DNA from 3 places in the Cytobacillus spongiae genome. Region 1 is predicted to be linked to each of the others. Evidence: riboswitches for the same ligand, from Rfam matches in the RefSeq annotation. Region 1 holds a riboswitch; each other region holds the start of a gene.

Region 1 (3,282 bases):
CAGCGGATAAAGTGAGTAAATTAATTGAGGAAGATGTTTACGGGTATGGAGACTTTTGCTGGATTGATTTTGAAGAGGTGGAGGGGTTAAATCAGCTACCAGGTCAAGAGCTAGCCGAGCTCCTTTATCTAAGTCATTTAAAGGAGCATTTGCGCTTGCCGTTTTACAACCATTTAAATAATAAATATGCCTACTTAGCTCACGATGATGGGTGGTTTAATAAAACCTACTACAGAGATATGAATGCGTTCTATTATATGGTCGGAAACGTCATCTCAAGTAAAATGGGAGAAATGAAGCTAGAGAAATCACTACTTGGATTTAAGAAAAGGAAGTCGTTTCCAGCCGTCCCTGATGAGGTAATTGTCTCGCTTAAGGATATGATGAAGGAAGGTATTGTCATTTCACTTCGGCATGCAGAGCAGAATCGGTCACGAATCGTCATTCCCATTTGGCTAGTCGGTGATTATGCGAATATGGATGATATGTATGATGCATTTGAAAAAGAAGCCAGCAATAAATGTAATGCAAAGCTCGTTTTCGATAAAAAAGTAAAACAATGGAGAGTCTATACACATCTGTAAAGAGCTTGGCTGCTGTGCCAGGCTTTTTTGCAATTTTTGAGAGAAGTTGATGGTGCAGATTATAGGGGGAATAGAGCGAAAGTGGAAACAATGGAGAAATGATGGTGATAGTGTTGCATTGATCTCTTAGCGGGACTCATTTTTTAACGAAACAATACAATCAATCATTTCCAAGGTAAAGGAGGATTACTAATGAAGGCTAGTATTACATTCCCAGAAATCCTGCAGGAAGCAACGTTTGTTGAAAGGCCGAATCGCTTTATTATTCGGGTGAGAATAGAAGGAGAATCGGACTTAGCAGATGTCCATTTGGCTGACCCTGGGAGGTTAAAGGAGTTGCTCATTCCAGGAAATAAAGTGTGGGTACTTGGCAACAATCACCCGCATCGAAAAACGAAATGGACAGCAGTTTTATGTGAAAACCCAGTCAAAGAAGGCTATATATCTATTAATACAACCTTCCCTAATCAACTCATTGAAATAGCATTAAAGGAAGGGTTGCTTGAGGAGTTTTCTGCTTGGAGGTATATAAGGTCAGAATATACATATGGTCAATCACGCTGGGATTTCTTACTTGAGAATCAAGCAGGGGAGCAGCTTTTATTAGAGGTTAAGAGCGTCACGCTGGCTGAAAATGGGGTAGGGATGTTTCCGGATGCGGTAACTGCTAGGGGGGCGAAGCATGTGAAGGAGCTCGCTCAAATTGTAGAGGAAGGCAAATACCAAACAGCTATCTTATTCGTTGCGCAACGAGATGATGTGGAGCAAGTGACAACAGCTCCTCATATTGATCCTATTTTTTCTCATGCATTAGCTGAGGCAAGTCAGTCAGGGGTAAAGCTCTATGGGAGGGCCTGTCATATTACCCTTGAGGAAATATTCATAGGGCAGCAACTATCAGTAGAAGCACCTATCGTTTCAGATGAACAGAGAAATTTGTAGAATTTTAGAAAAAAGCATTGCAAATTCTGCAAGGCTATAGTGTAATTTTAAGTGATTGGAAAAATAAATAAAAATTGATGAGGTGTCTTTTAAGGGAAGGTAGATGAAACCTCCCCTTTTAAAAAAAGACTTAAAAGGGAAGTTGGTGTAACTCCAACGCGGTCCCGCCACTGTAAATGGGAGCAAGCTACTGATACCACTGTACGGCAAGAAGTACGGGAAGGTGTAGCGTCTGCTATGACCATGAGCCAGGAGACCTGCCTACATCGGATACACTAGTAACCTACGAGGATGGGAAGGTGTGTGACGGTCATATCTATCGGTTTTTTGTATCGATGACGAGTCATACAAGCATCTTCTATTTATGGGAGATGTTTTTTTATTTCCTCAACTCACGTTTTATGAAATAGACAAGGGGGATTAGACATGAAAAAGTGGTATTCAATCGTATTAACTCTTCTATTGGCCGTAGGGATTATGACTGGCTGCGGTACAGAGAAGGAAGATGTAAAGGAAGAGGTACAAACAGAAGCTAATCAAGAAGAAGCTGCCTTTCCTGTTACATTAACAGACGCATTAGATGAAGAAATCGTTATTGAAAAGAAACCAGAGAAAATTGTCTCGCTTATTCCTAGTAATACGGAGATTATTTACGAGCTAGGACTTGGAGAAGAAGTAGTCGGTGTAACTGATTTTGACAATTATCCAGAGGATGCAATGACAAAGGAAAAAATCGGTGGAATGGAGTTTAATGTAGAGAAAATCATCTCTTTAGAGCCAGACCTAGTGTTAGCGCATGCATCAGGTGCACATAATTCAAAAGAAGGATTACAACAATTAAAGGATTCAGGAATACCTGTTTTTGTAGTAGAAGATGCTACAAGCTTCGAAACAACATATGAAACGATTATTACCATTGGCCAAGCGACTGGAGAAAAAGCAAAAGCAGAACAAATGGTTGCGGATATGAAAGCGAAAGTGGAAGAAATTAAAACGAAAGTTGCAGAAGTTTCAGAGGAGAAAAACGTTTTTGTGGAGGTCTCAGGTGCTCCTGAAATCTTTACAGCTGGTAAAAATACATTCATTGATGAAATGCTTTCTATTATTCATGCGAAAAACGTAGCAGGTAATCTAGATGGATGGCCAATGTTGGAACAAGAAACGATTATCTCGTTAAATCCTGAGGTAATTATTACAACTTATGGGTATTATACAGAGAATGCAGTACAACAAGTGCTTGCAAGAGAAGGCTGGCAAGGTGTAAGTGCGATTCAGAATCAACTGGTATTCGATGTTCATTCCGATCTGGTGACTCGCCCAGGTCCTAGACTCGTAGAAGGAGTAGAGGAGCTTGCAAAAACAATCTACCCAGAAGTCTTTAATCAGTAATAAGTTAATTGCATATGTAGTAGCTTGTGGATTCTTCACCACTAGCTTGCTACTTGGAATCTCAATAGGTACTGTTTCAGTACCTATTTTTGACATTATTAAGCTGATCTTGTCAGCGGTTTTTCCAATTGACACTTCTTCTATAGAGGGAATGTATGAAAACATTGTTTTAAATATTCGCTTACCCCGAGTGCTGTTAGCGGGTCTCGTGGGAGCATCTCTTGCGATGGCAGGAGCAGCCTTTCAAGGCTTATTAAGAAATCCATTAGCCGACCCGTATACGCTTGGTGTTTCTTCGGGTGCTTCAGTCGGAGCCGTGTTAACGCTCTTTTTCCAAATAAGCCTTCCTGTTATGGGCTTATATACC
Region 2 (3,282 bases), 1.6 Mb from region 1:
TGGCTCCTTCTTTCATACTAACCTCCTATTAAAATGAATTTTCAGATAATTATATCACAATAAAAGGCATCTTCCTATTTTTCCCTATAAAAAAGAGAGAAAGAAATCTAGATCTTTCTCTCTCCTATTCTACTTATTGAAAAAGCTCTGGATAGGCTGTCTTCGCTAATAATTCTACCGCATCATCAATTCGAGGCCCTGGTCTAGACAAAACGTCAGCATCTAGTAAGAAGACTTGATCATTCTGGATGGCTTTGATTTGGTCCCAACCCGAACGCCCTTTGATTTCCGCAACTGCATTTTCAACATAATTTACTGTAGTTACAATTAACTCTGGATTTCGAGAAATGACTTCCTCTTCAGCTACCTTAATCCAGCCTTCTTGATCACCAAATACGTTTTCAACCCCCGCACGGTCCACAATCTCCTGCTGGAACGTCTTCATCCCGGTTGTGTAAATATCTGGTGATGGACTGATTTCCAGATATAATGGCATCTTCGTCGTTACTCCTGATAGCTTCTCTTCTACTTCCTTCATATTGGCTTGAATTTCTTCGACTACTTCTTCCCCAACTTCCGCTACACCCATTACGTCAGCCAACTGCTCGATATCTCCGTATACATCTTCAAAGGAACTTGCCGATTGAATAACAAATACAGGAATGCCAGCATCCGTTATCGGCTTTAATGCCTCTTGTTCTCCTACCGTGTAAGCAATCACCACATCTGGCTTTAAAGAAAGTATTTTCTCCGCATTGATATTCACTGAATCAGAAACTCGTTCAATCTTACTTGCTTCTTCCGGATAATGATCATAATCCGTTACACCAATAATTTTCTCCCCCACACCAAGCTCAAATAGGATTTCCGTATTGCTGGGCTGTAAAGAAATCACTGTTTCTGGAACTTCATCAAATGTTACTTCATTTCCTAAGTCATCTGTCACAGTATATGATTGTGGTTCTTCCACTTTTGGTTCTGACTTTTCTGTGGTTTTCTCATCTGCTGCTTGGCATGCCTGTAAAAAAAATACAAGCATAATAATGGATACAAACTTGAATAGTTGTTTTGTTTTCATCATGTTCTCCTATCTATTTCTTCTTTTTCGTAGGGTATGATTCACTAATAAACGGAATTTCTTCGACCCCATTTTGCTTGTTTACGTATACAGCCATGACAAAAAGTACATTGGCAAGCAAATGAGCATAATCGAACAAAATATCTGGTACTTCTCTCTCTAAGCTTACTTTGTGCAATGCACGTACCGACTTTTTCGCTTCACTCCGGCAAACATGAAGAACACACGCTGCCTCCGTTCCTTGTGGAAGTAGAAAATGAGCAATCTGATCTTCCACCTCATTTACATAATAGTCGTACATCTCACTTAATCGATTCAGCTTCTCTTCAGTTATCGCTACCTTTCCACGAACAGACCCGTTTAAATGATAAGCATTTGGCAATAAATACATGAGATCATTATGGACTACCTCTACATCTTTCGTTAAGGCTGCGGCTTGTCCAATACGAGTCGTCAAGGAATCCGTTCGAATTTCAAAATCTACAGTTGATACCGATTCACGCATAAATGGATAACAAAGAAACCGCATGTCTTTTTCCAAATGTTCGCCCCCCTATTGTTCGATTTGAATAGTCTGCAAGAAGCGTCTTTTAATCCAACGAAAAAAAACCGCCCAAAGTTCATTGGCCGGCGAAAAATGCTATGTAAACAGATTAAGTTGTTTCATAGAAAAGCTGCCGTACAATCCTCTTTATTCCGAAGAGCAAAATACGCTCAAGAAAAGGCAGGTCTCCTGGCTTGTGCTTCACTTTACTTTAAGAGCCTTCCCATTTGGTTGCTCAAACAGTGGCATTTCTTATTTCATCAGCACTTACAGTTGCGGAAACAGCTTCGGCTTCTTACCGAATTCCCTATTATGCTATCAACATAGCACCCAATCTCTGCAATACATATTCAATTAATACTTATTTTACTATAATTAGCTTTCTATAACAAAGAAATATTTTACAATTACTTTACTCTGAGTCTCATCACCCATTGCTCGCCAATTGAGCCCACTTTTCTAATGCCCGTATCTTCAAAGCCAACTGCTAAATAAAGCTGCTTTGCAGGAACATTCTTATGGTTCACAGCTAAGACGATTTCCGTACATTCGGGAAACTCTGTTTGCACAAACTTCTTTAGCAGCATCATGCTTTTTTTCGCATAGCTCTTCCTTTGCTCCGCATAGTTAATCGACAACGCCGTAAGCAGCATGGCATTAGGCTGATCAGAATAATCCTTTACACGCTCTGTAGCATGTAAAAGAAAGTATCCAACAGGCTCATTATCATATAAAATAACCATCCGGTGTTGATCTTCGAATGATTCGATTTTATCCTTAGGCAATGCCGTAAACTGCGCCTGCTCATCCGGAAGTTCAAACGTAAGTAATTTTGGCAAATACACATCCGAAAAATGCACGAACGAAACTTTTCCCATCTTCCATATCCCCTTCAACATTCAATAACCACATTTTAACATAAGAACATACATTCGTCATCGATTTACTTACTATTTTTATTACTTAATGAAAAATGGATAATTCTGAATCATTTCATGATTACTATTTTAAAAGGAAGGAAGGGTAGCCCTGATTTGAAACTGCTCTATTAAAATAAGTTCATCTTAAAACAAGGCTGTTGATTTGCGTTCCAGGCGCTACGCTTTCCGCGGGGCCGGCGCTGAGCCTCCTCGTCGCTTCGCTCCTTCGGAGATCTCACTTGTCCGTTTGATCCCGCAGGAGTCTTCGCTTCTTCCGCTCCAATCAACGGGTTTTCGTCAGGGTTTTCCTGACCAGGGTCAAAAAAATGAAGCTGCCACTGGTTGTGAACTGTTCAAATGTTGATTGATTCGATCTGCCGCTCATTTTGATTCATGGTAAATAACAGTAACCAAATCAAAATGAGGTTTGGTCTTTCTTCCCTTTCACTGTCTCAGATTGTTTAACTGGAAGAATTCTTTTAAATAGACATTCTCTCGTTCAACAGTTGTTCTTTGGTCGTACTTAACTAATTCGATTGTAAGGGAGGTACTCCTTTTTTCATGCCTTGAAATCCAATAGACATAAGGAATTAAAATGATGAAATTCACTCAATTACAAACATAAAGGAAACTTTTTCTAACTGCTACACGTCTACATATTATCTACCAAGTTAGGAGAGAAAAAATGAAGAGATTGCTAGTTAGCTTGTTTGCCGTTGGTCTCTTGTTATTCGTCCTCT
Region 3 (3,282 bases), 650 kb from region 1:
AGACATCCATGTATTTAGATAAGCTAAAAAAGGTTGCAAGGAAGTATCAGGTCTACATTTTAACCGTTCCCTATATATTCACAGCGGAGGAAGAACCGAATGAAAATGTCTTATATATCATTAACCCTGAAGGAGATGTAGCATTAGAGCATTATAAATATGGGGGCAATGCGGTAGAAAATACGGTCATGGGGAATAAGGAATTGACCACCGTTGATACGGAATATGGCCGGCTTTCGGGGATTATATGCTGGGATAAGGATTTTCCTGCAGTGGTTGATCAAATTGGAGAGCTTAAGGTAGATATCTTGTTTATTCCATCTGCTGATTGGAGAGAACTTTCTCCCTACCATACGATCGTTGGAAACTTCAGAGGGATTGAGAACGGGGCGAATGTTGTTACGCAAACCGTTAATGGTATGTCGATGATTACCGATTACAAAGGTCAGGTTTTAACGAAAATGGACCATTTCTCAACAGACCACTGGGTCATGAGGGGGCACGTTCCGACAGAAGGTGTGACGACCTTTTACTCATTGTTCGGGAAATATTTGGTTGGCTGTATTATACTGATATTAGCTCTAACCATCGTATATATACATCGCTTGGAGCGAAGAAAAAAGCTGAATCATTAAGGAGTTATAATGCGAGTAGGTCTTGTTTGCAGAAATGAAATTCGTGAGGAATTAATCAATCGATTAAAACCATATGGAATAGAAATCTATCGAGAAGCGGATCTTTACATGGTGGAGGAGGGACTTCATAGCGGTTTTTTACCATGCATTGTGTTCGACCCGAACGATCTGAACAGGCTAGGTGAAATTCTAAAGCCATTCGCCCCTACCTCAGCTACATCAAAAATTATTGGAAGTCACAATGAGGAATTTTATGTGATTGACCATGAGCAAGTATTGTACTTTGAAGCAGTGGATTCTGCCGTATTATGTCATACAGCAAAAGAGGTATATCGTTTAAAAGAAAAACTCTATCAACTGGAGGAACGTTTGCCAAATGAACGGTTTATTAAAGTAAACCGTTCCTTTATCGTTAACATTGATTCCGTTGCGAAAATAATTCCTTGGTTCAATCGCAGACTGCTTCTCAAATTTGTTCATTCAAAAAAAGAAGTGGAAGTTTCCAAAAGCTTTGTTGGACCGTTTAAAGAGTTTTTAGGAATGAGGTAAGATGCGATGAAAAAATATTTTATAGAAGCAATTATCATATCAGCTGTTTTAGGTATGGTGATCCGAGCAATCGTTCTTTTTCTAATGGGAGAAAATTTATTTTCATCCGTAGAAAGCTATTTCTTTAGTATGGTGATTGCCATGGTTTCTTGTGTGATTTCTGTTTGGGTTCATGTAAAAGTACTTACAAGTAGCAAGATTCCATTTATTACAAAATACATGATTACGTCATTGTTAATTTTATTCATATATTTAATGGGGAATTTGTTCTTCGGTGGATGGGCCATCATCTTTGAAGCTGCATTTTATGGCTATGCGTTATTGATTCTTCTCTTATCATGGCCATTAATTTATCAGCTTAATAAAAGGATTAGAGCGTATCAGCATTTTTTATCGGTGAAAAAATTACAGAATGGCAAAGAATAGATAAAGTCCTATTCATAGGCAGGAAATTCAATATTTTTAAAGAATGTATCAACATGAAATAATGATATTACCGGTAGATAAGGTGTCCACTTGGACTTAAAAGGGAAGCTGGTGAAAATCCAGGACTGTTCCCGCAACTGTAAGTGTTGACGAAATAAGCATGCCACTGTCTTCTGATGGGAAGGGCTTAGAGTAGGAGGAAACACAAGTCAGGAGACCTGCCTTATTTATGTGTCGTATCTTCTTCGGGAGCTAGGAAGATGCAACGAGGTGTGTTGGCGGGACGACAGGTCTGTTTGCTAATGAATCTACGTTGTGTATCTTCCATCTCTCTTATTAGAGAGGTGGTTTTTTTCTGCCTCATGGAAATGGGGGATGAACTATGAAAGTAGAGTTGATTAAAGATCAAATGGAGATGAAAGGAAGGTTACAAACGATTCCGTTTCATGAACAATTAAACCGATTTCGTCCAGCAGAAAATCAGCAAATGGCTATGATTAAGGCGATCGAGAGGGGAAATGCAATGATGACCCTAGCTGTCTCCGGGCACTATATTGTAGGATACACCATTATTCTTCCACCAGAAGAGGATGAGCGCTGGCATAAACTCCCCTACCTTAAAATGGTAGGTGTGATGGAGGTAGCACCTTCCTTTCGAAATTTAGGACTAGGAAAAAGGCTTATACAAGGGTTATTTGAGGAAGATGAAATGGTACAATCTATCATTGTGTCATTGGAGTATTGTTGGCACTGGGATCTGGGAATGACAGATGGAGATCCGCTTCCTTATAGCAGAATTCTGAAAAATGTACTAAAGTCAGCAGAATTCATCGAATTTGAAACAACAGATCCTGATATTGCCCTCTATGAAACCAACTTTATGATGGCTAGAATTGGAAGTAGCATTACGGCTGAACAATATCAGGAGTTTAAGAAATTAGCCAAGCAATAAAGTAGAAGTCTGAAATATCTGTTGATTATAGGGTATAAATGGGAAAATGAGTTTGGGTGATGAAACATGAATCGAAGAAAAACCGTCTTGGTGTTATCTATCTGTCTTAACTTCATGCTATTTACTCATCCATCAGGTGCTGTTCGCTAAAGTAGGTCCAGTTGAAGTAGGCATCCAGTTTAAAGAAGCGGCTCGAACGAATAATATAAAGATTATTTCGCCTTACATTGCTGATGGAAGAGAGCACCAACTATCAGAACAAGTGCTAAACCAAGTATATCAACGAATGAGCAGTGCTACGAGTTTCCAGACCTACGAGTTACTGAAATTTAGTAATGGTGAAATGGTGCTACTCAACCTAACATCTGACCATAAAATCCAAGAAGTTGTGTTTGTTCCAGAAGAGTCACGAAAGCTGTTTAAGGATTGATGTTGGGCTTTAGGTAAACCTAGGGACATTAATCTCGTTTGTGGGTTTCAATTTGCTTTGACCCTGTTGCTAGAGAAAGCTCAGAACAGAATGTGGTGGAAAAGAGCTTCCGAAGAAGCTCTTTTCCATCTAAACAAATGTTAGCTAATTGCCTTCAGGAGATATTGAATTCCGCTTAACTAGCTCATAATACAGGGCCGTTGTGGTCTGTACAATTAAAAATACGACTACAGAGAATTGAATACTATATCCATCTTGGTAATGGATGACACCCATAATAGTTGACAATT

The links. A riboswitch is a leader RNA that binds a small molecule or an ion and turns the genes downstream of it on or off. The one in region 1 is predicted to bind cobalamin.
Region 2: another riboswitch for cobalamin. It lies ahead of LS684_RS09125 (hypothetical protein); the one in region 1 lies ahead of LS684_RS01370 (ABC transporter substrate-binding protein).
Region 3: another riboswitch for cobalamin. It lies ahead of LS684_RS04765 (GNAT family N-acetyltransferase); the one in region 1 lies ahead of LS684_RS01370 (ABC transporter substrate-binding protein).

Annotation. Positions count from the first base shown of each region.
Region 1 covers NZ_CP089997.1:250,465-253,746, forward strand. The annotation lists gene LS684_RS01360 (hypothetical protein) at 1-584, shown strand, start outside; gene sfsA (DNA/RNA nuclease SfsA) at 777-1,526, shown strand; cobalamin riboswitch at 1,590-1,806, shown strand; gene LS684_RS01370 (ABC transporter substrate-binding protein) at 1,953-2,915, shown strand; gene LS684_RS01375 (FecCD family ABC transporter permease) at 2,878-3,282, shown strand, end outside.
Region 2 covers NZ_CP089997.1:1,801,475-1,804,756, reverse strand. The annotation lists gene LS684_RS09135 (FAS1-like dehydratase domain-containing protein) at 1-16, opposite strand, end outside; gene LS684_RS09130 (ABC transporter substrate-binding protein) at 134-1,078, opposite strand; gene LS684_RS09125 (hypothetical protein) at 1,092-1,619, opposite strand; cobalamin riboswitch at 1,785-1,971, opposite strand; gene LS684_RS09120 (GNAT family N-acetyltransferase) at 2,030-2,500, opposite strand; gene LS684_RS09110 (DUF1287 domain-containing protein) at 3,228-3,282, shown strand, end outside.
Region 3 covers NZ_CP089997.1:904,754-908,035, forward strand. The annotation lists gene LS684_RS04750 (nitrilase-related carbon-nitrogen hydrolase) at 1-635, shown strand, start outside; gene LS684_RS04755 (LytTR family DNA-binding domain-containing protein) at 645-1,184, shown strand; gene LS684_RS04760 (hypothetical protein) at 1,191-1,610, shown strand; cobalamin riboswitch at 1,674-1,850, shown strand; gene LS684_RS04765 (GNAT family N-acetyltransferase) at 1,993-2,562, shown strand; gene LS684_RS04770 (hypothetical protein) at 3,137-3,282, opposite strand, start outside.